2 regions of the Veillonella montpellierensis genome follow, and region 1 is predicted to be linked to the other one. Evidence: a T-box and tRNA genes for the amino acid it is inferred to sense, from the RefSeq annotation. Region 1 holds a T-box; the other holds one or more tRNA genes.
What was found. The T-box of region 1 lies ahead of cysS (cysteine--tRNA ligase). A T-box ahead of a tRNA ligase gene usually reads a tRNA of that ligase, here a tRNA-Cys.
Positions count from the first base shown of each region.

Region 2: it encodes a tRNA-Cys, which carries the amino acid that the T-box ahead of cysS (cysteine--tRNA ligase) is inferred to sense. The anticodon was not compared.

Region 1 is NZ_CAMUMS010000003.1:42,347-57,777, forward strand. It holds gene rnr (ribonuclease R) at 1-1,263, opposite strand, end outside; gene secG (preprotein translocase subunit SecG) at 1,335-1,571, opposite strand; gene sigH (RNA polymerase sporulation sigma factor SigH) at 1,593-2,249, opposite strand; gene P6940_RS02190 (NYN domain-containing protein) at 2,469-3,005, opposite strand; gene rlmB (23S rRNA (guanosine(2251)-2'-O)-methyltransferase RlmB) at 3,002-3,733, opposite strand; gene P6940_RS02200 (Mini-ribonuclease 3) at 3,751-4,230, opposite strand; gene cysS (cysteine--tRNA ligase) at 4,220-5,674, opposite strand; T-box leader at 5,735-5,935, opposite strand; gene gltX (glutamate--tRNA ligase) at 6,305-7,774, opposite strand; gene ispD (2-C-methyl-D-erythritol 4-phosphate cytidylyltransferase) at 7,793-8,998, opposite strand; gene P6940_RS02220 (PIN/TRAM domain-containing protein) at 9,014-10,171, opposite strand; gene radA (DNA repair protein RadA) at 10,213-11,595, opposite strand; gene P6940_RS02230 (CtsR family transcriptional regulator) at 11,602-12,099, opposite strand; gene P6940_RS02235 (S-adenosylmethionine decarboxylase family protein) at 12,341-12,847, shown strand; gene P6940_RS02240 (HAD hydrolase-like protein) at 12,876-13,547, opposite strand; gene msrB (peptide-methionine (R)-S-oxide reductase MsrB) at 13,552-14,538, opposite strand; gene P6940_RS02250 ((2Fe-2S)-binding protein) at 14,670-14,939, shown strand; gene P6940_RS02255 ((2Fe-2S)-binding protein) at 15,160-15,384, shown strand.
Region 2 is NZ_CAMUMS010000009.1:31,674-47,104, forward strand. It holds gene P6940_RS05785 (CvfB family protein) at 1-819, shown strand, start outside; gene trkA (Trk system potassium transporter TrkA) at 837-2,177, shown strand; gene P6940_RS05795 (TrkH family potassium uptake protein) at 2,195-3,691, shown strand; gene P6940_RS05800 (MBL fold metallo-hydrolase) at 3,807-4,403, shown strand; tRNA gene P6940_RS05805 (tRNA-Asp) at 4,460-4,535, shown strand; tRNA gene P6940_RS05810 (tRNA-Phe) at 4,540-4,615, shown strand; tRNA gene P6940_RS05815 (tRNA-Gly) at 4,623-4,697, shown strand; tRNA gene P6940_RS05820 (tRNA-Cys) at 4,705-4,779, shown strand; tRNA gene P6940_RS05825 (tRNA-Leu) at 4,814-4,902, shown strand; gene P6940_RS05830 (DUF523 domain-containing protein) at 5,134-5,568, shown strand; gene P6940_RS05835 (GNAT family N-acetyltransferase) at 5,730-6,185, shown strand; gene P6940_RS05840 (phosphoethanolamine transferase) at 6,423-8,240, opposite strand; gene P6940_RS05845 (segregation and condensation protein A) at 8,447-9,205, shown strand; gene scpB (SMC-Scp complex subunit ScpB) at 9,174-9,722, shown strand; gene P6940_RS05855 (pseudouridine synthase) at 9,747-10,478, shown strand; gene P6940_RS05860 (NAD(P)/FAD-dependent oxidoreductase) at 10,475-11,722, shown strand; gene cmk ((d)CMP kinase) at 11,887-12,570, shown strand; gene P6940_RS05870 (lysophospholipid acyltransferase family protein) at 12,563-13,198, shown strand; gene P6940_RS05875 (bifunctional 4-hydroxy-3-methylbut-2-enyl diphosphate reductase/30S ribosomal protein S1) at 13,504-15,411, shown strand.

The DNA of each region.
Region 1 (15,431 bases):
AGTATCTAATAGTACTTTATATTCGGGAAAATTAAAATCTAAGGCGCCTGATTTTTTCCTCATAGCTTTTAGGATCTTAGATATTTCATATAATAATCGAATCATATCCATGAAAGGCGCTAAATCATCAGGGATAATCTGTTGGGTAATCGCTTTATAAACTTCTTTATAGTTACAGCGACGCCCCACATTGATAATAGAAGGTGCTATTTTATAATTTACCACTTTCCCATGAGCATTAATCTCCATGATACATGTCATAGTATTTCTGTCTTCATGAGCATTTAAACTACAAATGTCATTAGATAATATTTCTGGTAACATGGGCACTACACGATCTACTAAATATACACTAGTTCCGCGATTATAGGCTTCTTGATCAATAGCACTACGAGATGTTACATAATGACTTACATCAGCGATATGCACGCTTAATTCAAAATGACCATTATCTAATCGTTTAGCGCTAACAGCATCGTCTAGGTCTTTTGCATCTTCCCCATCGATAGTGATAACCAACTCATCGCGTAAATCCATGCGTGATTGATTATAGTCAACAGATTTCGATATAGCACTACTTTCATCGATAACTTCTGCGGGAAAGGAACATGGTATATGGTGGTTAGCCATGATTAGACTAATATCTAATCCGGTATCTCCCTTATAGCCTAAAATCTCAATGATTTTACCTTCTGCTTTTTTTGTTTCTGTTGGCCACTGTGTAATTTTTACTAGAACTTTAGCACCAGAACGAGCATCTAGTGCATTAGATAAGTCTATATAAATATCATCACCTAGTCGTTCGTCAATCGGTGTAACAAAGCCAAATTTTAATAATCGATCATACGTACCTACAATTGTTTCGTTAGCATGTTCTAAAATTTTGACAATCATTCCTTCGCGATGATGATTTGTACTTGGCGAATTAGACAATAAACGCACTAGTACTTTGTCATTATGCATAGCTTTATAACGATTACTTTCACTGATATAAATATCTTCGACGCCATTTGGCATTAGTACAAAGCCATATGTTGATCGATATGCTTTATAAATACCTTCAAATTCTTCATAGGCGGTACCAAAAGAATATACTTGGTAATTAGTTGTACATAAAATACCTTCGTTCGCTAATTGCCGAGCTATTTTGATACAATTGTTTAATGCATCTGCGCCCTTTATATGAAGAATATAAGCAGCATCTTCAATATGATAGGATTCAGGTGCAATTTCTTTAAAAAAAGAAATTAACTGTGTTCGTATAGAATTCATAGACTCTCACTTTTGTTGATAATTAGTTATATAGAAAAAAGCCTGCATAGCAGGCTTTTTGATTAATATTGATTAAGATAGGCACCAAGTATAAGACTTAAGACCGCAAAAATAATGCCTAATATAATCGTACACTTTGATAAAAAGCCATCTAATCCAGTTTCTCTTCCACCAAATGATTGGTCAGCGGCACCAGAAACACCACTTCCCATTCCGGCTGTTTTAGAAGATTGAAAAATTACTGATAAAATTAATAGAATAGATACAATTACTTCGACTACCATTAAAAATGTTCTCACAATAATCACCCTTCTTAATTACTATACATTCTGTTCTTTAGCTAAGCGCTCTTCTAAATACTTATCTAATTTACGTTTTACACGTTGTAATGCATTATCGATTGATTTTATACTACGACCTGTTTCTTCAGCGATGGTTTGGTAAGGTTTACCATCTAAATATGCTAATAAGACTTCCCATTCTAGGTTGCTTAACATTTTTCCCATCATTAATTCAGTATCTTTGAACTGTTCTTGACTAATTAACAATTCTTCTGGATCAGTAATCGCCCTTTCTGAAAGCATATCCATCAAGGTTCGTTCAGATTCCTCTGTATAGATAGGCTTGTTTAAAGATATATATGAGTTAAGCGGCATGTGTTTTTGTCTAGTGGCAGCCTTAACAGCTGTAATCATTTGTCTAACAATACAGATTTCAGCAAAACCATGGAATGAAGCTTGTTTTTCTGGCTTAAAGTCGCGGATAGCTTTATACAATCCAATCATTCCTTCTTGAATAATATCTTCATAATCAGCTCCCATCAGAAAATAGGATCTTGCTTTAGCACGAACAAAATTTTTATACTTGTTTACAATGAAATCAATAGCAGAGTCATCATCTTTTGTTTGTGCAAGTTTAATAAGAGTTTCATCTGTCATAGTCCTATAGTCAGATGTTTCCTTATGTATCGTATCCATAGTATCCTTGTCCTATTAATAAAACAAATATACATACCATTATACTTGATAGTTATTAATTCTGCAACTTTCTATCAAATACATAAAAATATCTCTACGAAGTATCTGTATAGATAAGGTCTATGAAATATATATAGTATTCTGCAACATATGATTCGTATCTAAAAAAGAGTAACCAATAATGATAGATACACATCATAAAAATCAAACTGCAATAGATTATTTTAATCCACGACGTATTTTTTCTAATTTTTCTGATATGGAAGTATCTAGTAAAGATCCTAGTTCATTACGTTTGATTTGTATAGCATCTCTTGTATGGTCATTTTTATAATGGTTCCGTTCTTCTTCTTTTGAAAGTTGAACCATTCTCCATAATTCGCGAGCAGGAATACGTAATCCTCCGGAACCTAAGATTTGCGTTTGTTCAGCTCCGTCTGAGGTTACTACATAAATATGTTTATATTGCCCTTTTTCATCAAATACTTTCTTTTCAATATACGAGTCTGCTGTTAATCCCGGTGAAGTATATACTTCAATAAAATCATCTGTAATATATTCTTCTTTAGGCATTGTATGAGCATATTGTCCGTCGTACACTAATATGATAAAGTAACCTTTATACTTTCCATAATTTAGTAATATATCACGTAATTGTAGACGTGCATGCTCCAATGATTCATTGGCTAGTGATTGTAAGTCTATCCAGGAAAAAATGACATTATATCCATCTATAATTAAAATATCCTTATTCATACTAACCTCTGGCGCAACGCTTCATACATAAGAACTGCAGCAGCCACTGATGCATTTAGAGAGTTAATAACACCATTCATGGGAATTCTAATTAGAAAATCACAGGATTCTTTAACAAGACGACTAATTCCTTTTCCCTCATTGCCTATAACTAGTACAGTAGGTACTGTCATATCGGCTTCATATAAAGTTTTATCTCCATCCATATGAGCCCCCATCACCCAAAAGCCTTGCTTTTTTAACATGGTAATGGTTTGTACCACATTGCCTACTTGTATGAGAGGGATAGATTCAATGGCACCAGCCGATGTTTTGGCAACCGTAGCATTGATAGGTGCATTATGTCGCTTAGGAATTAGTACCGCTGTGGCACCAACACATTCAGCTGTACGAATAATGGCTCCCATATTGTGAGGATCTTCAATACCATCTGTCAAAATTAGTAGTGGTGCTGTACTTTTAGAGAAACGCTGTAATATATCGCCTAAATCTTGAAATTTGATACTACTAACGAGCGCCACAATTCCTTGATGGGGGATAGTATCAGCATATTTTTGAAGGTGTTTAGCTTTAATTGTTCTAATTTCCACACCTTGTTCTCTAGCTAAGCCTAGTATATCTCTAAAAGCAGAAGAATCTTTGCTGTCATCAATTAATATACGTTGTATAGAACGATTGGCACGCAATGCTTCTCGTATAGCATTTTTTCCTACAATATAATTGTCCACACCTATCTCCTCTCTAACTACAGCGTTTCTAATGTAATGGAAAATGCTGTATCCATGAATGAATTGAGCCGTTCTTTTTGTTTTGTAATGTATAGAAAACCTAATATAGCCTCAAATGCAGTACTAGCTCTATACTCTTGAACGCTACTGCTCTTGGGTACATTAACATGACTATTCCTAGCACGTCTAGCTATGAGTGCTTCAGATTCGTTTAATAAATTAGAAATAGTTACAAATGATGTAGCTTGTGCTTTGGCGTTAATAAAATCAGTAACTAATGCATGTAAAATTTGTACTTTGCTAATAGAAATGCTACATAATTCTACTCGTACATACATGGAATATACTGCATCGCCAATATAGGCTAACATAATAGGATCTAAAGTTTTAGCTATATCAATAGGGAGTGATATTTTTTCATACGCACTACGTATTTCTTTTGCTTTTAGGCGTTTAATTGCTTCTTGCCGTAAAAATTGATACTGTTTAAATTTCACGTTTTTTCCACCGTGCTCCTTGTGGAGAATCTTCAATAGTAATGCCTATATCTGACAAGCTATCGCGAATTGTATCGGCTAACTCCCATTGTTTTTTCTCTCTACATGTTTGGCGTATATGCAAGATAACATTCATTAGTTCATCATATTCTTTAGCACTATTACTGTTTTTAGCTCCATTCCATGCAGATGATAAGATACCAATGATATCTGTCATGAATTTAAAAATTTCTTTTACAGTAGCTAATGTTTCTTTACATACAGTTCCGTTACTGCTTTGTACAATTTGGTAATAAATATTAATTTCTTTGGCTAAGCCAAACATAGAAGAACTGGCAAGTGCTGTATTAAAGTCATCGCACATAGCTTTTTCAAATTCCTCTTTATAATCGTTAGCTTTATCTAACAATGTAGCTGCTTCTTCAGCACATGGTCCTTCAGGGCAAGATTCTAGATACAGTACATTTTCAATAGCCGTAGTAAATCGTTCTAAGGATTTAATAGCTTCGTCTAGTCGTTCATCACTGAAATCCAAAGGACTTCTATAATGGGTACTTAATAAGAAATATCGTAACACATCAGGTGTGTACTGTTCTAATATATCTTTAACTAGGAAAAAATTATTTAAGGATTTACTCATTTTTTCCTGATTAATTGTAATAAATCCATTGTGTAACCAATAACGAACTGATGGATGATGATGAGAACAGCCTTCTGATTGAGCAATTTCATTTTCATGATGTGGGAAAATAAGGTCACTACCACCACCATGGAAATCAAATTCTTCACCTAAGTATTTTTTACTCATAGCAGAACATTCAATATGCCAGCCAGGTCGTCCTTCGCCCCAAGGACTTGTCCAAGAGGGCTCGCCCGGTTTAGCACTTTTCCAAAGTGCAAAATCCATAGGATTATGTTTTCTATCATCAACGTCAATACGGGCACCAGCTTGCATATCTTCTAATGTGCGACCAGATAAATTTCCGTAGTTTTCAAATTTTTCTACACTGTAATATACATCACCATCTAGTTCATAAGCATAGCCATTGTCAATTAATGATTTAATCATAGTAATAATATCTTCCATATGTTCTGATACACGTGGATATATGTCAGCTCGTTTTACATGAAGTGCGTCCATTACATCAAAATAACTATCAATATAACGATTGGCAATTACACTCCAAGCTACGCCTTCTCCATTCGATGTATTAATAATTTTGTCATCAATATCGGTAAAATTTTGCACCAATGTAACTTTATAACCTACATGCGTTAAATATCTTCTAATCACATCCCATGTAACAAAGGGGCGAGCATTACCAATGTGAGGGTGGTTATATGGTGTTACGCCACAGACATAAATTTTTGCCTCTCCCTCATGAACAGGTTTAAATAACTCTTTACTTCTTGTCATGGTATTAAATACAGTAATATCTCTCATCGTTACCGATGCCTCCAATTTCTTAACGTATCTATACATAAAAAAAGACCTATCATCTCATACAGAGACGATGGCCCGCGGTTCCACTCTGTTAATTGTAGTACACAATCACTCAAACGCATAACGGACGATACCGTACAATCCTACATATCGGAATGTCAGCTCCTGAAGGCATTTCCTTTATCTATCCGTAAACCCTCTCACCATCAGTTCTCGCTCAAACGTTAGTTTTAAAGTACTTCTTTCAATCATAGCCTTTATGTCTATCAATATACAATAATTATATATTGATAGATATGAGTTGTCAAATTATTTCGATTTTATGTCGATTCATTGGCAGTGTATGTATGTTAATCGCTATGTCTATATAAATTTAAATCCTTAGTTACTTTAGATGTCATAGGGCGCTCTTTTTTACTAAGCTTCTAATTAGTTTCGCCATATTGGAGATGCTGTATACTTTTATAAATGCAGTAGGTGCTTATATTCATTTTATAGACTAGAGAAAATCTTCCCCATGATTTCTTTTCAGAGAAAAATCAATAGTGTATACAATAATGAGCTATTTCTACATAAATAAAAATAATGCACCTTATATGTAAGATGCACTATTTTTATGGATACCTATTGCTAGTTTAATAAATCGCTAACATGGGTCAAACGATTTAGACATGTGTCTTTGCCTAGTAATGTGATGATATTATTTAAATCAGGTCCATGCATTTGTCCAGTTAATGCGACGCGAATTGGCATAAATACAAATTTACCTTTTAGTTTTGTTTCTTTCATAACTGCTTTAATAGCTGCTTTAACTTCATCTGGTGATAGAATTTCCATGGCGGATAATTTATCATGAAAACTAGTTAATACTGTATTTGCACTTTCTTCTGCTAGTACAGCTAGTAACTCATCTTTGTGCTCTTTTTCAAGTGTTACTGTATTAGCAAAGAAAAGAGCGACGTGTTCGACAATTTGTGCACCAAAACTAATATGATCACGCACAGTAGCACATAACATTGTAAACCAATCTCGTTGCTCTTCTGTTAGTGTACTAGGCGCATAGCCAGCTTGTTGTAAATGTGGCAAGCACAACTCTAACAATTCGTTATTAGTAAGTTTTTTCATATAGTTAAAGTTAATCCAGTTTAATTTATCAATATCGAATACCGCAGGATTTTTGGCTACATGATCCATAGAAAAAGCCTGTATCAATTCATCTTTGGTGAATAATTCTTGTTCTCCTTCTGGTGACCATCCTAATAGTGCTAAAAAATTTATGAGTGCATCTGGTAAATATCCTAATTGACGATACTGATCTACTGAGGTTGCACCATGACGCTTAGACATTTTTTTATAATCTTTGCCTAAAATTAATGAAATATGTCCAAATTTAGGTATAGACCAGCCTAATGCTTTATAGATAGCAATTTGACGTGGTGTATTTGACAAGTGTTCTTCTGCACGAATAACATGTGTGATTCCCATTGTATGGTCATCTACTACAACGGCAAAATTATATACAGGCATGCCATCTGATTTTACAATGACAAAATCTCCAATGCCATTAGATTCAAAGGATACGTTACCACGTACCATATCCTCTACAACATAAGTTTCATTTAATGGTACTCGTAAGCGAATAGTAGGTTTACGGCCTTCTTTTTTATACGTTTCAATTTGTTCTTCTGTTAATTGATGACAATGACCATTATATTTAGGAGTTTCCCCCTTGTTCATTTGTTTAGTACGTTCTGCATCTAATTCTTCTTGTGTACAGTAACAATAATATGCTTTTCCTTCAGCTAGTAGACGGTCTACAACGTTTTTGTAGATATCTAATCGTTCTGTTTGACGATAAGGTCCAGCATCACCCCCTACGTCAATTCCTTCATTCCAATCCATTCCTAGCCAACGCAAAGCAGCTTTAATATTTTCTTCACTTTCTTTACTGGAACGTGCTAAATCTGTATCTTCGATGCGGACGAGGAAAGTACCTTGTTCTTTTCTAGCTAAAAGCCAGTTAAATAAGGCAGAACGAGCTCCTCCGATATGAAAAGGGCCTGTAGGGCTGGGAGCAAAACGAACTTTCATTGTACTCATTATAATAATCTCTCCTTGTTATTTTATTTCGTAAATAGAAACTACTGCTTGCGCAGCAATTCCTTCGTGACGACCAATAGCACCAAGTTGCTCATTGGTAGTTGCTTTGATACTGATTCGATCTACTGGAATATTCATTATAGTGTGTATATTCAGTTTCATGGCCTCAATATGTGGTTTCAACTTTGGCGCTTCTGCAATTACCATAATATCTATATTATAAGCTTGAAAGCTATGTTCTTTCAATAAAGAAATTACTTTTTTTAGTAGTTTCATACTAGAAATATCTTTAAAGGTTTCATCATTGGGTGGGAAATAATAACCAATATCACGTAAACCAGCAGCACCTAATAAAGCATCCATTAATGCATGGATAAGAACATCAGCATCAGAATGACCGTCTGGTCCTATTGGAGAATCAATCAAAACACCTCCCAATATACAGGGACGCCCTTTTTTAAAACGATGTATGTCATAGCCGAATCCAACTCGCATCATAGAGTTTTCCTCACTTTCAAAAATACCTAAATGACTTTTTATAACAGGGATATCATTGGGAGTCGTTAATTTAACATTACGGTAATCACCTGTAATGACTTTAACAGGTGCTCCCAATAATTCAATTAATGATACGTCATCTGTTCCTACATAGTTATGTATTTTGGCATTTTGATGAGCTTTTTTAAACAGATCTTTTTTAAATCCTTGTGGTGTTTGCATATGATATAATTCGTTTCGATTTAATGTTTCTTGTATAAATCCTTTTTCATCGACCCGTTTAATTGTATCAATAGCAGGAATAGCTGCTACAGCAGCACCATGTTGTTTGGCAGATATAGCAACATCATTAAATAATTTTGCCTTTGCAACTGGTCTTGCACCATCATGGACAAGAACGATATCAGTAGTATCCATTACTTTGGAAAGCCCTGCTCGTACTGAATCTTGACGTTCTGTTCCACCTGCAACATACTCTATTATGTAAGGAACTTTTCGATGTAATGTATGAGTTACATAATTTTGAAAATTATGTGACTCACGTTTTAACCGATCTAACTCATGAGTAGCCCCGACAATAATTACTTGTGCTATATCATCTACATCTAACAGATGAAATAAGTCCCATTGTAATACTGATAAAGGCCCCAAGGAAAGAAACACTTTATTCTCTTTTGCTTTCATACGGCGGGCTGACCCTGCCGCTAATAGAATACAACTTATCATAATTATCCTTCATATTTAATTATTACTATCTTTTTGTCCATCAACACGAGCAAATATCATTTTTCCCGCATTAGTTTGTAAGATAGAGGTTACCATTACATCGATGCTCTGATGAATATAGGGACCACCATCTTCAATGACAATCATAGTTCCGTCATCTAAATAAGCAATGCCTTGATTATCTTCTTTTCCAGCCTTAATAATATCAACGCGAATCCATTCACCAGATACTAAGCTTGATTTCATTGCATTAGCTAGTTCATTTAGGTTTAATACGTGTATTCCTTGTAGACTAGCCACTTTATTCAAGTTAAAATCCGTTGTCAATAATTTTAAGTGTTTATCTAAGGCAAGACGCATTAATTTGGTATCTACTTCCTGAATTTCTGGATAATCATCATTAATGATTATAATATCTATGATATTTAATTCCTGCATTTCTCGAAGCATATCTAACCCGCGACGTCCTCTTGTGCGCTTTAGAGAATCTGATGAATCAGCAATCAGTTGCAATTCTTCTAAAACAAATACAGGAATTACTAATGGACCTTCTATAAATCCAGTCTTACATAATTCTTTAATGCGTCCATCAATGATAACAGATGTATCTATTAGTTTTGCTACTGTTTGTGCAGTAAATCGTTTTTTTGCACTACCTTTCAGTAATTCATCTGTTACTGTAAGTTCTCTTGTTTTGTGGGCATTTTTGTTTTCAATCCATGTTGAATATAGAGTCGGCCCTTTTTGTACCATTAATTTTACACCTAAATATCCTAAAATAGCGCTTAGCACTATAGGTATATAAGGCCCTACAAATGGAACACGATAAAAAGCGACACCAATTAAGTTAGCAATAATAAGTCCAAATAATAATCCAATGGCGCCGGCAATAAGATCTTTACTAGGAATACGTGATAAGATTCGCTCTAATATTTTCGATATATGTAAACCTTGTAATAAAATAGAAGCTGAAACTATATAGCCGATAATACCTCCAATAACACCGCCTAATACGATAGCGATAATTTTAACGGCAGAAACGCCTAAAATGCCAAAATTTAGAAATTTCATAGCAATTATAGGTGATAACATAGGCATAACACTATCAACAACCATAAATCCCATAATTCCAATTAAAATGGCAATTACATATCGTAATAAGTTGAATAACATAAGCTCACCTCCTTTCATGGATACTATATTTATATTATATTCTATGAAGTAAATACTAAGTGCATTGCTTCTTGAATCGTTTTTACGCCACGAATGGCAATGCTAGAAGTATCTGTTACTTGTGCCATATTACCATTCGGTATAATGAATCGTTTAAATCCTAATTTTTTTGCTTCCCCTATGCGTTGTTCAATGCGAGGAATGCTTCTTACATTACCAGTTAGTCCAACTTCACCTAAAATAATCATATCTGATGGAACTGAACGATTTTTTAAATTGGATACGATAGCAACAGCAATTGATAAATCACAGGCAGGTTCATTTACTTTAAGACCGCCAATAACATTGACATATACGTCTTTATTACTGAGTGTACAGCCACACCGTTTTTCTAATACAGCTAGTAGTACAATGAGACGATTTAAATCATAGCCGATAGAAGTGCGACGAGGCATTCCAAATGCAGTAGCTACTACTAAACTTTGTACCTCTACTAATAAAGGCCTAAGACCCTCTAAATAGATCATAACTGCAGAGCCATTTTCTTCGTCAGATCGTTCGGCTAATAAAGAAATGGATGGATCTTTTAGTTCTTCAAGACCTGATTCTTTCATGGCAAAAATACCTGTTTCAGAGGTAGACCCAAAACGATTTTTTATAGACCGTAAAATTCTAAATTGATAAGAGCGCTCGCCTTCAAAATAAAGAACTACATCCACCATATGTTCTAACATGCGTGGCCCTGCAATATTACCATCTTTGGTTACATGACCAATGATGATAATAGGTATATTCTCTTCCTTAGCAAATCGTAGTAATCGTGCGGTGCATTCGCGCACTTGGCTAACGCTTCCAGGTGCTGCATCAATGGTATCGCAAAACATAGTTTGAATAGAGTCAATAATAATGCAGGCTGGGTGCACCACTAGTGCTTGTGATAAAATATAGTCTAAATTAATATCCGCTAATACATGTAACGTAGTATTATTAATTCCTAGCCGCTCAGCACGTACCTTTAATTGTAGCTGCGACTCCTCTCCAGAAGCATATAGAACAATACCTTTCGTGGAGGCTATATGTGCAGACACTTGTAATAATAAAGTAGATTTTCCAATACCTGGATCTCCTCCGAGTAATATAAGTGAGCCTGGTACAATGCCACCACCTAGTACGCGATCTACTTCTATGAGCGTTGTTGAAATACGTTTTATATCCGTTACTTCAATTGTATTGATCGGTGTAGGTTTATTATTAGATTCGCTTACAGTAGAATTTTTTTGACTTTTTAGTGGCGTATCATACATTACTTCTTCCACTAGTGTATTCCACTGTCCACATTGTGGGCATCGCCCCATCCATTTAGGACTTTCTGCACCACATTCATTACAAAAGAATACAGTCTTTTTCTTTCCTAATTTTGCCATATGGCCTTACACAACCTCCTGTAAAGTAGAAAGCATTGTTTTGTATAATGCACGTACTGCTTGATTTCTTCGATCAGAACGCGTTGTTTCAATAAGACTAGTAAATGCGTCATGCATAAGCATTGCTTCTCGATGCGTCATACCTTTTGATTGTATCAATGTATATAATTCTTTATCAATATCATCTATTTCAATAAGTCGTTCCTGGTATAATTGTGTTTGTAAATCTTGTTGATACACTTCCTGGTTATTCATAGGTGCAGGAAGGTTTTTGTCAAGTTCAATAGGAATACGAGTAATACGAATATACCCTCCTAAGCCACGTCTTGATTCTACAATAAATCCTTTTTCATTAGAAAATCGAGTGCTCAATACATAACTAATCTGTGAAGGAGCACATTCTAATTTATCAGCCAATTCATTGCGTCGTAATATATTTTGTTCAGGATCTTCTGTTATTTTATCGAGTATAAATTGTTCAATTTTATCTGCCAAAATACTCATATCTATCACCTAACCTTAGAAAAAACTATTTTTGACTTTTTGTCTTTTATATTTAAAGTATAGGTAACTTAGTAATAAATGTCAACTCTATACAATCTTAAGACTATATATTTTACTTTTACCCAATATATGGTATGATAATGAGTACCAATATACTATGTATATAGTTTATATAATTAAAGTATGTTACGATATGTCAATTATTATAATTATAAAATCTATTTGAAAGGATGATATATCCGTGTCAGAAGCATTAGGACAGCACTTATTGATTGATTTTTATGCCTGTTTAGGCGAATCCGTATCATCTCCTATTTTATTACAAGAGAGCTTAGCTACCGCTATGGAAGTTGCTAATCAACATATTGATGAAATAAGTTGTCAAGTAATGGATGATGAAATTGTATTGATTGCTATTGCACCTCATTTTCACGTTTGTCTTCATACCTATCCAGAATTAGGGTATGTAGCAGTAGATATTTATGAATTTAATAACACCGTACCTGCTACGCTATTAATGAAAGAATTAAAACGTGCATTTCATGCAGAAAAAGTAAAAGCTACTAGCATTCGTCGAGCTGATTTCGGTTCAGAACGAGATATGAAGCCTCGTCGTCGTACTACATTAACTGCATTAGGACGAGTTAATCGCACACGCATTCAAATTAAACAAACAGGGACAAAATTAAAGTCAACCGGTACGAAAGTATTTAAAGCCATTACAAAGCAAAATAAAAAAAGACAGTAGATTATTTCATCTACTGTCTTTTTTTATTTTAGGTGTAATCATTTTTCAAAATAACATCTAATACATCTAACGGTGTATCACATAGATATGTAGCATTTGCTTTTTTTAATTCTTCTAATGTACCATATCCATATAATACACCAATCCCTTTGCAGTCGTATTCTTTAGCTGCATGCATATCATACATACGATCACCAACCATATATTGAACGGTATAATTACAATTAGATGGTAATAACTGATATGAGGCCTCTAATGCTGCATGCAAAATTCCATCTTTTCGAATAATACCTGTGTTATAATTAGCACCTTTAATCACATGAAAATATGATGCTAATTGAAAATGTTCTAATATTTCTCTGGCTTGTTCTTCTGGCTTAGCCGTTGCAACAGCCAGTATATAATTTTTCTTTCGTAAGGTAGATAACACATAAGGAATATCTTGATACACTTTATTTTCAAATTTTCCAATTGATACATATCGTTTTCTAAATGCTTGATAATATATATGTGCTTCTGTATCATCCATATGACAATGCTCTTTAAATGAATCGACAATAGGAGGTCCAATAAATAAATTTAAAATGTCATTAGTAGGAATTGGTAAATCTCCACTTTCTAGAGCTGATTTTATAGAGTTCTTTATGCCCTCTGCGGAATCAGTTAATGTGCCATCTAAATCAAATACAACTAACTTCATGTCCTTACTCCTTACTAGTAAATAAAGGTAATAAATAACCATAGCCTTCTTCTTCTAACTTATCCAAAGGAATAAATCGTAAAGCAGCCCCATTAATACAATATCGTTTACCACCTAATTCAGAGGGACCATCATCAAATACATGACCTAAATGTGCATTACCTACTCTGCTTTTTACTTCTGTACGAACCATGTTATGTGATGTATCACGTGAATAAATAACTACATCATTACTAATGCTTTTAGAAAAACTAGGCCAGCCACAATGACTATCAAATTTATCATTTGAAGAAAATAGAGGTTCTCCTGTTGTAATATCTACATAGATGCCTGGTAACATATTTTGATAATATTCACTAGAAAATGGTGGTTCGGTTCCATTTTCTTGTGTTACATAATAGGACCAATTAGGTAAAGTGTCTTTCAGTGTAGTTATATCAGGACATGTATATTCATCTTTGATAATCAATGGTTCATTCATAATAGTTTGTGGAATATGGCAATAGCCATGAGGGTTTGCTGCCAAGTATGATTGATGATAGTCTTCTGCCTTATAAAAGTTTTCTAGGGGAGCCACTTCGACAACAATAGGATCTTTATATAGAGAACTTATATGTGAACACATGGCTGTAATTGTATCAACATCCTTTTGATCTATATAATAAATACCTGTTCTATATTGACTTCCTATATCATTACCTTGTCGATTTATACTAGTGGGATCAATAATTCGAAAGTAATAATGTAATAAACGATATAAACTAATATGGGATGGGTTATAGATTACCTTTACAGTTTCTGCAAATCCCGTTGTATCTGTGCAAACTTCCTCATACGTAGGATGATTAGTTATGCCATTTGCATAGCCAACCTCGGTTTCTATAACACCATATATACGTTGTATATATGCTTCTACACCCCAAAAGCATCCTCCAGCTAAATAGATGATACGATTATCATTTGCTGTATCTATTTTTTTCATTCTACTCATGGTATCCTCCTAATTTATATGATGTTACTATTATACTGGTTTTAATTGGGTTAGCATAGACTCTAAGTAATAACTATGATACACTATATATAGATAAATTTAGAAATAATAAAAAATATGAAAGAAATATTATGAAATCTACTACAACTATAAATTACTGTCTTAGAGATACTCATACTAAAATATGCACTTGTCGTGGCATCACTACGTATACGATAAAAAAAGCTATCAATCAAGGCGCATGTACAATGAAACAAATTCAATCACAAACTGGTGCTACGTTAGGAATGTGTAAAGGTAAATATTGTGCCGCTAAGATTGTAGCGTTACTAAAAGAAGCTAATGTACTTCCCTATCAAATAAAAGACAGTGAGGAATATGATTCAAATAATACACCATAGTGAGTTCTTAGATGTATATGAAAGCAGACTCTAATTATTTAATCTACAATCGTATATTTTTAGATTTTTTAGTTTTCGTATAGATTACTCTTTGTGAGGGGAAATTTCTTATACAAACATCACCCACCTTATCTATACTAGATGTACTTAATTGTATGATAGAAATAAGGAAGAAAATTAGAATAATAAGTATTTATTTAATGTAATATAGGAGACTATAATGGATTTTGAAACACAAACTATTCCAGACAGTATTTTAGACAAGTATACAAAAGTTTGTACTTGTCGGAGTATTAGTCGTAAAACATTAAAAGAAGCCATTCATAATGGCTGCACATCAATTCCACAAATTAAAGAACAAACACGTGCTATGACTGGTTCTTGTAAAGGTAAAAATTGTGCGAGTAAAATTGTTGCTTTGCTGAAAGAAATGGATGCATTATAACTATATTTTTATTTATTAAGCAATAAACCTGTAAAAATTTATTTTAT
Region 2 (15,431 bases), on a different contig from region 1:
GGCAATACTAATGACGACATTTTATTGCATAAGGATCAACAAGTGCACCCAGTATCTATTGGTGATATGGTAGAAGTATTCTTATATAAGGATCCTAAGGGACGCCTTACGGCGAGTATGAGATTGCCTGCTATGAAAATAGGACAAATTGGTTACACTCACGTGATTAATACGACTAATTTTGGTGCCTTTGTAGAAGTGGGGACAGAACGGGGAATTTTTATGCCCCATGCAGAAATGCGTGGTAGGCCACAAATTGGGGAAAAAGTTTGGGTACGTCTGTATGAAGATAAATCAGGACGATTAGCCGTATCCATGGATGTAGATGATGCGATGCGACGGGCCTCTAAACCAGCTACAGAAGCAGAAATCGGTCAAACTGTACAAGGAGCTGTGTATAATATAACCAGTGATGGGGCTTTTTTTATCACTCCGGAACGATGGATTGCTTTTTTGCATCGATCTGAAATGATAGGTTCTATTAAAGTAGGAGAAATGATCTCTGCACGCATTACATTTAAGCGCCACGATGGACGTGTGAATGTATCGATGAGACCAGTTAAAGAAAAAGCCTTAGTAACTGATGGAGATACCATTATGCATTATTTATATATACGTAATGGTAAGATGCCCTATAGTGACAAATCGGCAGCCGATATTATTAATGATACGTTTCATATTAGCAAAGCGGCTTTTAAACGTGCCTTAGGTCATCTTATGAAAGAACAGAAAGTGGTTCAAAAGGATGGATGGACATTCTTAACAGAAATAGGATCTAACTTTTTAAAAGAAACTATGACGCATAGAGATACTAATTGAGATTAGAGGATATGTAGATGAAAATTATTGTAGTTGGTGCTGGTAAAGTTGGCTATTCATTGGCACAAAGACTAATACAAGATGAACATGATGTCTATATTATTGAAAAATCAAAAGAGCGGATTTACACATTAAAAACTACGTTGGATGTAAATATTGTCCAAGGAAATGGAGCTAGTTTATCACTATTACAAGAAATCGGGATGGATGATGTAGGCATGCTGATTGCTGTGACTGATTCGGATGAAGTTAATATGCTAGCCTGTGCCATTGCTAAGATTGGTGGCATTCCAAAAACGATTGCACGTATACGTGATAATGACTATTTAACTAAAGAAAATGAATTAATTCATGAACAACTAGGCGTTGATTTATTTATTAATCCTGAGATGGTAACGGCCCAAGAATTATTTCAAATATTGGAAACACCAGCTGCTTTGGACGTAGAAGATTTTGCTAAAGGTGCTGTACGTCTTATGGAATTTAAAGTACGCGATGACTTGCCTATTTTAGGTGAACCATTAAAAAATATTCAATTTCCTGGGAGTGTACTGGTGGTAGGTATCTTGCGTGGAGGAGAGATGATTATTCCTCACGGAGAAAGTTGCCTATATCCTAATGATAGTGTCTTTTTCTTAGGTTCCACAGAAGGCATTGAAGAATTAGAAAGCACCTTATTTGTAGAGTCGCGCACCTTAGTCAATCGTGTATGTATTGTAGGCGCTAGCTTGATAGGGAGAAATTTAACAAAACTGTTAGAGAAAGCGGGCTATAAAGTTAAAGTCATTGAAAAAGATATGGCTCGATGTGAACAGTTAGCAATGGAAGTGACGGATGCTATGGTCATCTGTGGCGATGGCACGGATGCGGACTTGCTCGTAGCAGAAGAAATTTCAGACTGCGATGTCATGATTTGTTTAACCAATGATGATAAATTAAATTTATTAGTGGCCTTATTAGGAAAGCATTTAGGAATTCCTAAAACACTAGTTCGTGTAGGACGACCTGAATATATTACTCTTATGGAGCAAGTAGGAATTGATGTTGTGTTCTCACCACGATTATTAACATCTGGAGAAATTCTTCGATTTGTTCGTAAAGGAGAAGGATTGATTAGTATATCCACGTTTGAAGGTGCTAAGGCAGAGGCAGTGGAAATTAAAATTAGTCCTACGTCTCCCGTCGTAGGAAAAGCATTAAAAGATGTGAAATTGCCAGGCAAAGGCTTGGTAGGAGCTATTGTGCGTGACAATAAAACGATTGTTCCTACAGGGGCTACTGTTGTTTTTGAAGGGGATCATATTATTATTTTTACATTACCAGAATTCGTCAATAAATTATTGAAATATTTGCAATAAATTAAGTGAGAATCATTATGCGTATTCAAATTGTTATGAAATTGTTAGGTTACTTAATATTGATATTTTCCGCATTACTCCTGATTCCTTTCGGGTATAGTATCATATTTGAAGTACCGTATCTATCATTTTTAATAACTGCTGTTTTGGCTGGTTGTATCGGTGGTTGTTTATATTATTATGGTATATCATCGAAAGCGTTTAGTTTGCGAGATGGTTTTTTAGTGGTAGGAGCCACATGGGTCATAACCTCGTTGCTGGGCGCTCTTCCATTTCTGCTTAGTGGCATTATCGATACAGGAGTGAATGCATTATTTGAATCTGTATCGGGCATTACAGCTACAGGTGCCAGTATTATTAGCAATGTTGATGACCTACCAAAAACATTTGTGTTGTGGCGAAGTCTTCTCCATTGGATGGGGGGCATGGGGATTATTGTCCTTGTATTAGCATTTTTGAAAAATTTAGGAGCTGACTCGGCACATCTATTTAATGCAGAAGCGTCTGTGCCACGACCTGGTGTGGTGTTGCCGCGCATTCAGTCGATGGCTGGTAAATTATGGAGCATTTACGTATTTTTCTCAGTTATTTGTGCCATATTACTGATGTTAGCAGGTTTGAGTGCATTTGATGCGGTTAATTTAGCCATGTCATTAGTATCAACAGGGGGATTTGCCCCCAATCAAAATGGTGCATTTTTATATACCGATAATTATCTAGTTCGCTATATTTTCATCATATTTATGGTGTTAGCTGGAGGTAATTTTACCGTTTACTATAGTGTTTTGAAAAAAGGAGTTAAGGCGGTTTGGAATGACTTTGAGTATAAAATGTATCTTCTTATTTTATCGTTGAGCATTTCCGTTATATTTATATCAGTATATTTTCAAACGAATAGTACTTTATTCCGCGCTGTGAATGACTCGGTTTTTACACTCATATCGATGCAAACGGGATCTGGTTTTGCCGTAGTTGATTATGATAAGTGGCCACCGTTAGCGCAAACTATGTTATTGTTGTCTACATTTTTTGGCGGTTGTAGTGGCTCCACAACGGGGGGCATGAAAATTATTCGCATTATACTCCTCTTTAAAAGTGGCATTCTGTATTTGCGAAAAGCAATCCATCCGGATATGGTCCAAACGATTCGTGTAAATGGTAAGCCCATGCCCGAAAAGTGGTTGGCTATGACCCATCAATTCTTTTTTCTTTATTTATGGGTATTTGCATTATCTATATTGGGCATGACGGCTACGGGGATTTCTGTAGGTGAGTCTATTCAATGCGTAGCCGGACTATTAGGTAATGTGGGTCTTGCCTTTGGCGAGTTTGGGCCTACCGATTCCTTTGAAAGTTTGTCAGGTGTCGCTAAATGCATAGGCATTGTTGATATGCTCCTAGGGCGTTTAGAATTATTTACATTTTTTGTTATGTTTCACCCTACATTTTGGGAAGGATATTTTACGAAAACGCGGACACAACGGTATAAAGTGGTTTGGAAACGACGTCATTAATGGGCTGCCTTCAATGATGATTGTTTGCCATCATCGATGACTTTCATTAGGGGAAAGCATATGATTGGTTTGTGGGTAGAAATATTGATGAGAGGTGATTTCTATCATTTCTATTGTGAAACGTCCATTAGGACTATATAAAGCGAATTGTTATGTACTCAAAAAAGGATCTGTATCGATTATTATTGATCCTGGCTTTCATGGGGAACAGATTAAAGCAATGGTAGGCGATACGACACCACTAGCAGTGTTATTAACACATGGACATTGTGATCATATAGCCGCATTAGATGATATATGTGGGTATTATCAGATTCCGGCCTATTTGCATAAGCGCGATCATGAATTGTTGCACGTGATTAGACGGCGCCCATCAGCGTATAAAAAATTGATTACTACGGCTTGTAAGGAGCTTGATAAGGGAGAGTTAGTCATAGGACCGTTTCATTTTTTTATACATGAAACACCTGGACATAGTGCAGGATCTGTGATGATTGAAATCGAAGGATACTTATTCACAGGGGATACCATATTTCGTAATCAGATAGGTAATTTTGATAATTACAATGGAAATCAAAAAGAACTGAAAACTACACTACAACGTGTGCTGAATTGGGATGATAGACTTTGCATTTTACCAGGTCATTCAGAAAATAGTGTGCTAGGAGAGGAGAAAAAAAACATTAAAAATTTTGTTGACAAAACACCTTAAACCATATATACTTACAGAGTACCACTTAGCTGACAGCTAGGCGGTAATAAGTAAGTGGCCCCGTGGTGTAGCGGTTAACATGTCGCCCTGTCACGGCGAAGATCGTCAGTTCAAATCTGATCGGGGTCGCCAAGTTGCCTCGGTAGCTCAGTCGGTAGAGCAACGGACTGAAAATCCGTGTGTCGACAGTTCGATTCTGTCCTGAGGCACCATGTATATGCGGGAATAGCTCAGTGGTAGAGCACCGCCTTGCCAAGGCGGGGGTCGCGAGTTCGAATCTCGTTTCCCGCTCCAATAATGTGGCGGCATAGCCAAGCGGTAAGGCAGAGGTCTGCAAAACCTTTATTCCCCAGTTCGATTCTGGGTGCCGCCTCCACATTCAAATAAAAACTATACCGCTCAATACCCATGCCGGGGTGGCGGAACAGGCAGACGCAACGGACTTAAAATCCGTCGATTGGAGACAATCGTACCGGTTCGATTCCGGTCCTCGGCACCATGTATAGACTAACAAAGGTTAGTCTATTTTTTTATCATTATTACATTGGTGGAATTTTTTTAACATACAAAATAATCGATTGCTGCTGTGATAGTAGCAATAATTAGTTGTATACTAGAATAGTAAAGTAGCTCAATGTGCATTATATACAAAAAGTGATTATAGGGCTAACTGCTAATCTATTGTAATTGTAGAGTATCAGTGTAGTTAATAGACTAGAAAGGCATCATTATGAAAGAACCCTTACTTATTAGCGCGTGTCTATATGGTATTGCTTGCCGTTATGATGGAAAGGATAATCGGATTTCCTATATAGAGTTATTGCAACAGCGATATACATTGATACCTTGTTGTCCTGAAGTGATGGGCGGATTGCCTACACCTAGAACGCCAGCTGAGAGAAGGGGTAGAGATGTTATTACTCGTAAGGGGGTAGTAGTCACTAGAGAATTTCAAAGAGGCGTCTATCAGTCGGTACAATTAGCTAAACAATATGGCTGCAAAGTAGCACTTTTGAAAGCGAATAGCCCAAGTTGTGGATGCGGTTTTATTTATGATGGTACTTTCACACATACCTTAATCGTTGGTGATGGTCTGTTAACAGAAGCACTAAAAGATGAAGGAATTCATGTGTTTACAGAAAAAGAAATTGAAAAACTATTATAAATATTCTTTGTAAAGCAGGAGTTTATAGTAGAAATGGAGAAATATTATATTATAGATTTATTTAATTATATGGTATGATGAATTTAGTAATAGATTCTATTATTAATATGGCTCCATATATAATTGTACATATGGGGAATGGTGTGATAGGAGGCATATGTATGAATTTTGAATTACGTGATGGTCATGAACATTTAGAAGAAACCAAGCAATTGTTTACAGAATATGTTCGATCCCTAGGCGTAGGGTGTGATAGTAAAGAATTCAATGATCTAGGTGATAAGTATAAATCTGAAAGAGAACGACTCTATATCGCTTATATGGATGGAAAGCCTGCTGGTTGCGTAGCGATTCGAAAAATTGATGCAGCGCATGCTGAAATGAAACGTTTATTTGTACGACCAGAGTTTAGAAGAACAGGATTAGGCATGAGTTTGGCTAAGATTGTCGTGGAAGAAGCTAAAGAGTTAGGCTACAAAGAATTGTTACTTGATAGCTTGCCTAGTATGGAAAGTGCGGTAGAATTGTATAATGCATTAGGCTTTAAGAAAAATGTAGATAAATTAAGTCCTCAAAAAGTGACAACTGTTGTACACCTTCGCTTACCATTGGTGTAATAGCGTATCAGTTACTATCTATTTATTCACAGTATATACTATAAAAAGCGTATACCTTGTACATAGGGTGTTTCCTATGTACGATAGGGTATACGCTTTTTATTATACGATTCGCTGAATGTGAGTTAGAGTTATAGGACAAAACGTGTTGTTTTAAATGCCGATAGAACTAGGAAATATCTAGCTCCATCGGCATTTTATCTTTTTAGTGAACTTTACATGTAATGGAATTGTTAGTTAATTAGGATCATTAGTTAATGGTTGTGTTCCCAATAAGGTAGTTAGATTATATAGATTAAATCGATATGATGGATCTGAAAAATCTCGTGTTTTATCATAATGATCACTTGGAGCATGTAATATACCTACCAAGGCATCATAGAGCAAATCATTTGTGAAATATTCATGTTGATGTGCATTCAATGCAGCGATTGTATTCGGATAGTTTGCTCGATAAGCTGGAGATAAATACATCCAGAATGGAATCCGTACCATTGTAAAGTCGAAATTATCTGGATTATGGGATTTATCTACACTTTCACCATGATCAGAAAAATAAATCATCGCTTGTAGATTCAAATTGTTTTGTGCATAAGTATAGATACTTTGTAATAACCAGTCTGTATATAATTGGCTATTAGCATAGGCTTCTAAGCCTTCTGGGACAGGCCCTTTTTTCCATTTGCTAAATTCTGATGGATAGCGATCGTTATAGTAAATATGACTGCCCATAATATGAATTACAATAAAGTTATTTTTAGTAGGATCTACTTCCTTTAATAAAGGTAATAAATAACCATCATAGCGATCAGAAAAAGCATAGGATTCATGAGCCCATTTTGCAGTATCCGATGTTTTAGCAATTAATGAAATAGCCGTATCATATTCGCCGTATACACCTTGGTTGCTAAACCAGGTTGTAGTGTAACCAGCTTTTTTAGCCACATCTAAAATGCTAACAGATTCTAAGAATGGTTTATCATCGTATTGGTTGCGTTCAGTTAATGCTCTTTCTAAACTTGGTACTGTTTGAGGATATGATGAGTAAGCTTTGTCAAAAAATGTAAAATTAGGATTATGATTCATTTCACTTTGCCAAGGTGTATCTTCGTAAGGGAAGTTTGGATTATAGACTTTCATATAATCACGAGAACCAGATTCGCCGATGACTAGAATGACTGTGCCAGGCACTGTTTGTGCAGCAGTGGTTTTAGTGCTTAATTGGAATGAATCAAAAATCTGATGATGGTTCGTGTTATATTGTTGCATTTGTTTTACATAATCGATTACTTGACCCCAATTAGAAATAATGCATGTGTTAGGGAATAGGAAGATAGGGGCGCAAATAATAAATAGTACACTGAGAATAGTTGCTATCGCAGTACGGATAGGTCGTGTGGTGTGTAAATCGACAATGTGTATCACTTGTTTATGACACCAGTATAAGAATAGAAGGTAGACGATTTGGAATATACCGATGCCAACTAAACCTAATATACCTGCTGTATTTTTTAAGAATCCCCAGGCTTCTTCAGGGTTGGTCATATATAGGGCCATTAAACTGGCAGGTGTTAAGCAATGCCAAGTAGACACGTAATAGCCAATTTGAAGTAAAGGAATTTCTGATAATATAAGACTGATAATTGCAAATATAGCGGCAATGATACGCGGATAGCGTTGAGGAATAGTGAAAATATATTGTAATAAAAACATACCAATAAAGAGAACTAAGCCAAAGAGAAAATCATTGGCAAATTCATAAAAATACAAGGGCTTAATATAGGACCAATGAAAGAGAACAGGAAACGTAACAGCCCAAAGAATAGCCACAATTCCATGACCTATAAAGGAACGATGTAACAGTGTGTGACCAAGAAAATATTGAAATAAAAACAAGCCTACAATAGTTGGTACGGCTAGAATAGTAATATCTTCTACGTCTAACCCTAGTGTGATAGGAGTATAAATGATTGTTAATATACAGTAAATAATAATACCGATAACTCCATACCCGAATAATGGGTTATGACGCAGTTGCCTTAATATGTTCGACATAATAGGACGCCTTTCTTTCATAACTAAAACAGAAATATTGTGTAGAGATTTGATATATATTTTCACTATATTTAAAGATAGCAGATGAAATAAAAAAAAACAATATGGGGAGCATTATTTATACTACTAGAGTTTTCTAGTAAATTACTTTATAATTAGATAGAATGTATAGAATATATGTGATATATGAGTTGGCGTAGGAGCGTATGAGTGATTATAGTTATAAATTAGATGTTTTTGAAGGCCCGTTAGAATTATTGTTACACCTCATTGAAAAACATAAAATTGAAATTTGTGATATTCCTATCGTAGAAATTACATCTCAGTATATATCGTACTTAGATAATTGGAATCACTTTGACATTGACTATAGTAGTGAATTTCTTGTTATGGCGTCCACTTTATTACAAATTAAATCGCGCATGTTATTACCTAAACTAGTCACTACTTGTGAAGAAGAGGACCCTCGAGATGAATTAGTATCACGATTAGTTGAATTTAAGCATATTAAGGAATTAACGGCTTTATTAATCGATAAAAGTGACAGATATGGCTATTCTTTTACGCGTCCTGAAGAAGTAAGTGTTATTGGCAAAGACAAAGTGTATCGATTAGAACTAGCACATTTATACGAATTGTTTACGGCGGCGTATACAAGAAAACCAGAGGTGGTAGAGACCTCTCCCAAAGTGCGCGTAGAAAAAGAAGCGTTAAGCCTTGATGAAATGATGCAATTAGTTAGGATGCGAGTTCAACAAGAAGAAGAGATACTATTTTCTATACTTTTACAAGAGGTCAATTCACGTAGTGAAATGGTTACTATGTTTTTAGCCATATTAGAGTTACTTAGGCAGCACTATATAACACTGTATAGTGATGAGAAAGACCAAGATAGTATATTCATTCGAGCAGTAGATGATAAGGAGTTAGATAATGAGCACCATGATGAAAGACGAAGAAATTAGAAGTGCTTATATAGAAGGCGTATTGTTTTCGGCAGCTAAGCCTATATCATTAGAAATGTTAGCAGATATATTTTCTTGTTCTTTAGATGATATAAAAGAGAAAGTGCAAGTGTTATCTGAGGAGCTAATAGCAGCTGATCGAGGGCTTAGAATTAGAATATCTGGAGCAGGAGTGGAACTAATTAGTGCCAGTGCATGTCACAAATACATTAATAAAATTAGAAAGAAAGAAGATACCTTATCATCAGCAGCTGTTGAAACGTTAGCGATTGTAGCATTTAAGCAACCTGTTACAAAAGCAGATATTGAAGAAATTCGCGGAGTAAATAGTGAAAAAGTGATTAAACAATTGGTATCACGACAACTTATAGCAGAGTTGGGACACAAAGATACAATAGGGCGACCTATATTATATGGCACTACAGATGAATTCCTGCGCAGTGTGGGAATTTCTTCATTAGATGATTTACAAGAAGAAATGGCTGAGATTGTAACTAAACATACAAAGGATACATAGAATTTGAAAGGATTATGGATCGACATGGAACGATTACAAAAATTTATTGCTAGTTGTGGCATCGCTTCTAGACGGAAAGCGGAAGAATTGATTAAAGAAGGCCACGTTCAAGTTAATGGTAAGTATATAACTGAATTGGGTGTGAAAATTAATCCCGCCCGTGATCGTGTGAAAGTAGATGGTAAATTATTAGCTACAGAACCATTTGTATATTATTTATTTAATAAACCGAAAGGTGTTATTACTTCTGTTGGTGACCCAGAAGGGCGCACGACTGTTATGGATTATATGAAAGGATGTCGTTTTCGGATTTATCCAATCGGGCGACTGGATTATAATACAGAGGGATTATTACTTCTTACTAATGATGGACAGTTAGCGCAAGAGTTAACACATCCGTCGAAAGGAGTAGAAAAAACATATGAAGTTAAAGTTAAAGGGCCTATGACAGATGAGCATATATTGATGTTAAGTCAAGGTATTCCTTTAGAAGAAGGCATGACATCGCCGGCGGTTGTGATAGATATGGGCTATGATGCACGGCGGAATATAACAGAAATTTTGATTACCATTCATGAGGGACGTAATCGACAAGTTCGTCGTATGTTTGAGCATTTTGGCTATAAGATACATAATTTAAAAAGGACCATGTATGCAGGCTTGACCTTATCTGGCGTGAAACGTGGATCTTTTAGAGAATTGACAGACACGGAAGTGCGCTTATTAAAACAGAATGGAACGGTGTTAGACCTATGAAACGTGTCGTTGTAATTGGTGGTGGCGCTGCAGGTTTAATGGCGGCGGCTATTGCTGCCCGTGAAGGTGCACTCGTTCATGTGATAGAAAAAATGAATAAAGTGGGCATGAAAATGGGAATCACAGGAAAAGGCCGTTGCAATATTACGAATGCCGCTCCTATGAGTGAATTTATAAAACATACGCCAGGTAATGGTAAATTTTTACATGGTGCTTATGAGCGATTTACAAATCAAGATTTATTGGATTTATTGCATAGTTGGGGCTTAGTAACGAAAGTTGAACGGGGTGGCCGCGTGTTTCCCGTTAGCGATTCTGCTATTGAAGTGCGCAATATGTTTATGAAAGTGTTGCGACAATATGGTGCTCATGTGCATTTGGGAGAACGGGCTACGTCTATTAAAGTAGAAAATAATAGGGTAGTAGGCGTTATAACAGAGCGTGACACATATTACTGTGATGCGGTGATTATAGCGACGGGTGGAAAATCCTATCCGCTAACAGGTTCTACGGGAGATGGATATGCTATGGCTAATGCTGTAGGGCATAGCGTAACACCGTTACGACCATCATTAGTACCCATTGAGATAGAAGAACCATGGGTTCGCACTGTTATGGGACTTAGTCTTCGCAATGTGGAAGTATCTGTCATAGGAAAAGGTAAAGTACAAGCCAAACAATTTGGAGAAATGATGTTTACTCATTTTGGCGTTACGGGTCCTATTATATTGTCATTGAGCCATACAATTGGTAAATTAGATAAAAAACACATACAGCCCATCTACTTGGAGATTAATTTAAAACCAGCTCTTTCAGCAGATGTATTGGATAAACGACTACAAAAAGATTTTTCCCTATATTCAAAGAAACAATTGGTAAATGGTATGAAAGATATATTGCCAAGTCATTTAATCCCTATTGTCATATCGTTAGCAGGACTAGATGAACGTAAGTTCATTAATCAAATCACAAAAGAAGAGCGGTTGACTTTAGTTCATGTGTTACAGCATATGCGAATTACCTTTAAAAAGATGCGTCCCATTGAGGAAGCTATTGTAACGGCAGGTGGTTTATCCTTAAAAGAGTTTAATCCTAAGACGATGGAGTCTAAGTTGGTCACAGGATTGTATGGTGCTGGTGAAGTACTCGATATTGATGCTTTCACAGGCGGTTATAATTTACAAGCCGCTTTTTCTACCGCCTATGTAGCAGCTATGCATATTACGCATGGGGATGCAATGTGAGAACTAACTATGTTCAGCGTATGAGAAACTTTCATGATGTAGGATGTGCTTTTTTAAAAAGTACACACTAGTGCATCATATAGGTAGGACAGAGAAACTGTTGATTACACATACTTATAACACGATTAGTAGATTGCTATTTTTAGAAAGAAAGGACGTATGCAGTGGAACATCCAAAAATCAGCATTGCTATTGATGGACCAGCAGGAGCTGGTAAAAGCAGTGTTTCCAAAGAAGTAGCTAAGAAACTACATTATTTATATATTGATACAGGCGCTATGTATCGTGCCGTTACATGGGCTGTATTAGATGCAGGCGTTGATCCATCTAATCAAGCTGCCGTAGAGGCCTTGTTGCCAGAATTACAGTTGATTATGAAACCAGTGGACGATACATTTCGGATTGAAGTGAAAGGTGTTGACATTACGCCTTTAATTAGAACACAAGAGATTAATGATACAGTGTCCACAGTAGCTTCTTATAAAGGTGTTCGCCAATATTTAGTGGAACGCCAACGATTTATGGCACGCTCTGGTGGTGTTATTTTGGATGGACGCGATATAGGATCTATTGTGTTACCTCAGGCAGAATTAAAAATATATTTAACCGCTTCTGTAGAAACAAGGGCTACACGTCGCTGGATAGAAGTGCATGCAGTGGATCAGTCCGTGTCATTAGAGACGATAAAAGAAAGCGTAGAAAAACGAGATTATATGGATAAACATCGTGATGAATCTCCATTGATGTGTGTAGACGATGCAATCGTGGTAGATTCTAGTCATTTGTCTTTTGATGAAACGGTGAAGCGTATTTTATCATTAGTACAGGAGCGAATCAAAGATGAATAAATTTGGTAATTTTTTATGGCGCAGTGCATTTAGCATTGTGTTTGGTTGGTATTATAAAACAAAAGTCTATGGTCGTGATGAGTTCCCTAAAGAGGGCCCTGTTATCGTTGTTCCGAATCATTTGAGCAATTTTGATCCGCCTGTATTAGGGTATGCCATTCCGCGTCATGCACATTTTATGGCTAAGGCGGAACTATTCGTTAATCCCATTTCACGATTTTTTTGTACTTGGTTAGGCGCATTTCCTGTGCATCGAGGTACAGTTGATAAAATTGCTATACGTCATGCGATGGGGTTATTGAAACATAAAGAAGTGTTGGGAATTTTTGCTGAAGGATCTAGACAAAAACCTGGTAAATTAGGCAGGTTTCATGATGGTGCTGCATCTATAGCACTACGTACAGGTGTTGGCATTGTACCGATTGCTACGATAGGAACCTATGATATACAACGACATGGTGTGGCTATTATTATTGGCGATTTGATTCCTGTACGTAAAGATAAAGCAACAGCTGAAAATATAAAGGCCGTTAATGAGACGGTAAAAAGTGCTATTCAGCGGATGATAGATGATTATGAAAGCGGACGTTATGAACATACACCATATCGCAGTGGATTTATGTTATAACCGTATGTACAATAATCAGTACGATTAGAAGCATTTCTATTCATCATAAGAGTATTGGTAAAACTAGGTTAGTATTGAATAGTAAATGTTAGACTTTTTAACTCCTGTGTTTTCAGTTAGTGGGAGTAGAGTATCATTGAATAGGAAAGAACTATACTAGAAATTAGAATAGTTTATGTAGAGTGATGTGTGCTAGCAGATTACAGTATATATCTAAATATATAAGGGAATTATTAGGCATACTATAACACATAATAGTGCTACATCATGCACAATAGTAAAATACAGTAGAAAGGTTATGCTATATGGAAATTAAAATAGCAGAGAATTGTGGCTTTTGCTTTGGCGTTAAACGAGCAGTGCAAATGGCTCTAGAAGCAGCTGATAGTGATAGAGAAAGTTATACCTTGGGCCCGATTATTCATAATCCTCAAGTAGTGGGGAAATTAGCTGATAAAGGGGTGGGGAGCGTTGATACGTTGCAGGATATTCCAGAAGGGACCGTTATTATTCGATCTCATGGAGTGGGACCTGCTGTGTATGAAGAAGCAAAATGTCGAGGCCTCGATGTGATCGATGCAACGTGTCCTCACGTGAAAAAAGCACAACGTGACGCAGCTTCCGTTGTTGAAGAAGGTATGACGTTGGTGATTTTGGGTGAAAAAGACCATCCTGAGGTCAAAAGTATTAACTTATGGTCTGGAAACAAAGCTATAATCGTTGAAACGGAAGAAAACGCCAAAAATCTACCAATCGTGGAAAAAATGGGAGTTGTTGTACAAACCACCTTTTCACAATTTAAATTTCAAAGTATAATAGACATATTAGAGACTAAGTCTAAAAATCTTAAGGTTTTCAAAACTATATGCACGGCTACACAGGAACGACAAAGTTCAGCAGTAGCACTTGCTAAAGAGGTGGACCTTATGATTGTGATAGGTGGTAAAAACTCGGGCAACACGACTAGACTTGCAGAGGTCTGTCGCGATGTTGGCTGTACTACATATCACATAGAAACCGCTACTGAATTACAACTGGCGTGGTTTAAAGACACACAGACAGTAGGGGTCACAGCCGGAGCATCAACTCCTGACTGGATAATTAAGGAGGTCATTAAGACAATGAAAGAATTTGAAGAATTATTAGCAGCTGAGTCTGCGAAAGCAGAGGATCTAAAAAAAGGTTGCGTAGTTGAAGGTACAGTTGTACAGATTGAAGATGAACGTGCTTATGTATCTATTTTTGGTTTAAAGACAGAAGCAGTTTTGAATAAATCTGAAATTGCATATCCTGCACCTGCATCTGCTAAAGATGTTCTTCATGATGGCGATGAAATTAAAGCTGTTATTATGAACCATATTAAAGAAGATAATCCTGTATATCTTTCTATTACTCGTTTGGCTAAAGACGAAGATTGGCAATATGTCATCGAAGCACAAGAAAAAGATGAACCAATCGTATGTAAAGGTATCGACGCTATTCCTGCAGGTTTAGTGGTTACTGTTAAATCTTTACGTGGTTTTATCCCATTGAGCCAAGGTGATGTACATTTTGTTAAATCGCTTGACAGCTTAGTAAATACTGAATTTGAAGCGAAAGTATTAGAAATCGATGAAAAGAAAAATCGTTTAGTTCTTTCTCGTCGAGCTGTACTTGAAGTAGAACGACAAGCTAAATTAGAAGAAGCTTTGAAAAATATTACTGTTGGCGAAACTTACAAAGGTATTGTTCGTAAGATTATGCCATATGGTGCATTTGTTGATATTGGTGGCATTGAAGGATTACTTCACATTTCCGATATTTCTTGGCAAAAAATTAAAAAAGTTGAAGATGTGTTAACTGTAGGTCAAGAAATTGAAGTGAAATTACAATCGTTTGAACCAGAAACTAACAAATTATCCTTATCATTAAAAGCATTAAGCAAATCTCCTTGGGATGTAGCGGAAGAAACATTGCATGTAGGCGATGTTATTACAGGTAAAGTAGTTCGCTTAGTTGCTTACGGTGCATTTGTAGCTGTTAATGATGACATTCAAGGTTTATTACACATTTCACAAATCACTAAACAACGAAATGCTAAAGTAGAAGATTACTTGACTCGTGGTCAAGATATAGAAGTTAAAATTATTTCTTTAGATAAAGATGCTAAGAAATTAGGATTGGCATTAACTGAATTAATGGAATCTAAAGAAGTTGCTGAAGAAGCTGAATAATTTGATCTTACCATTCAGTT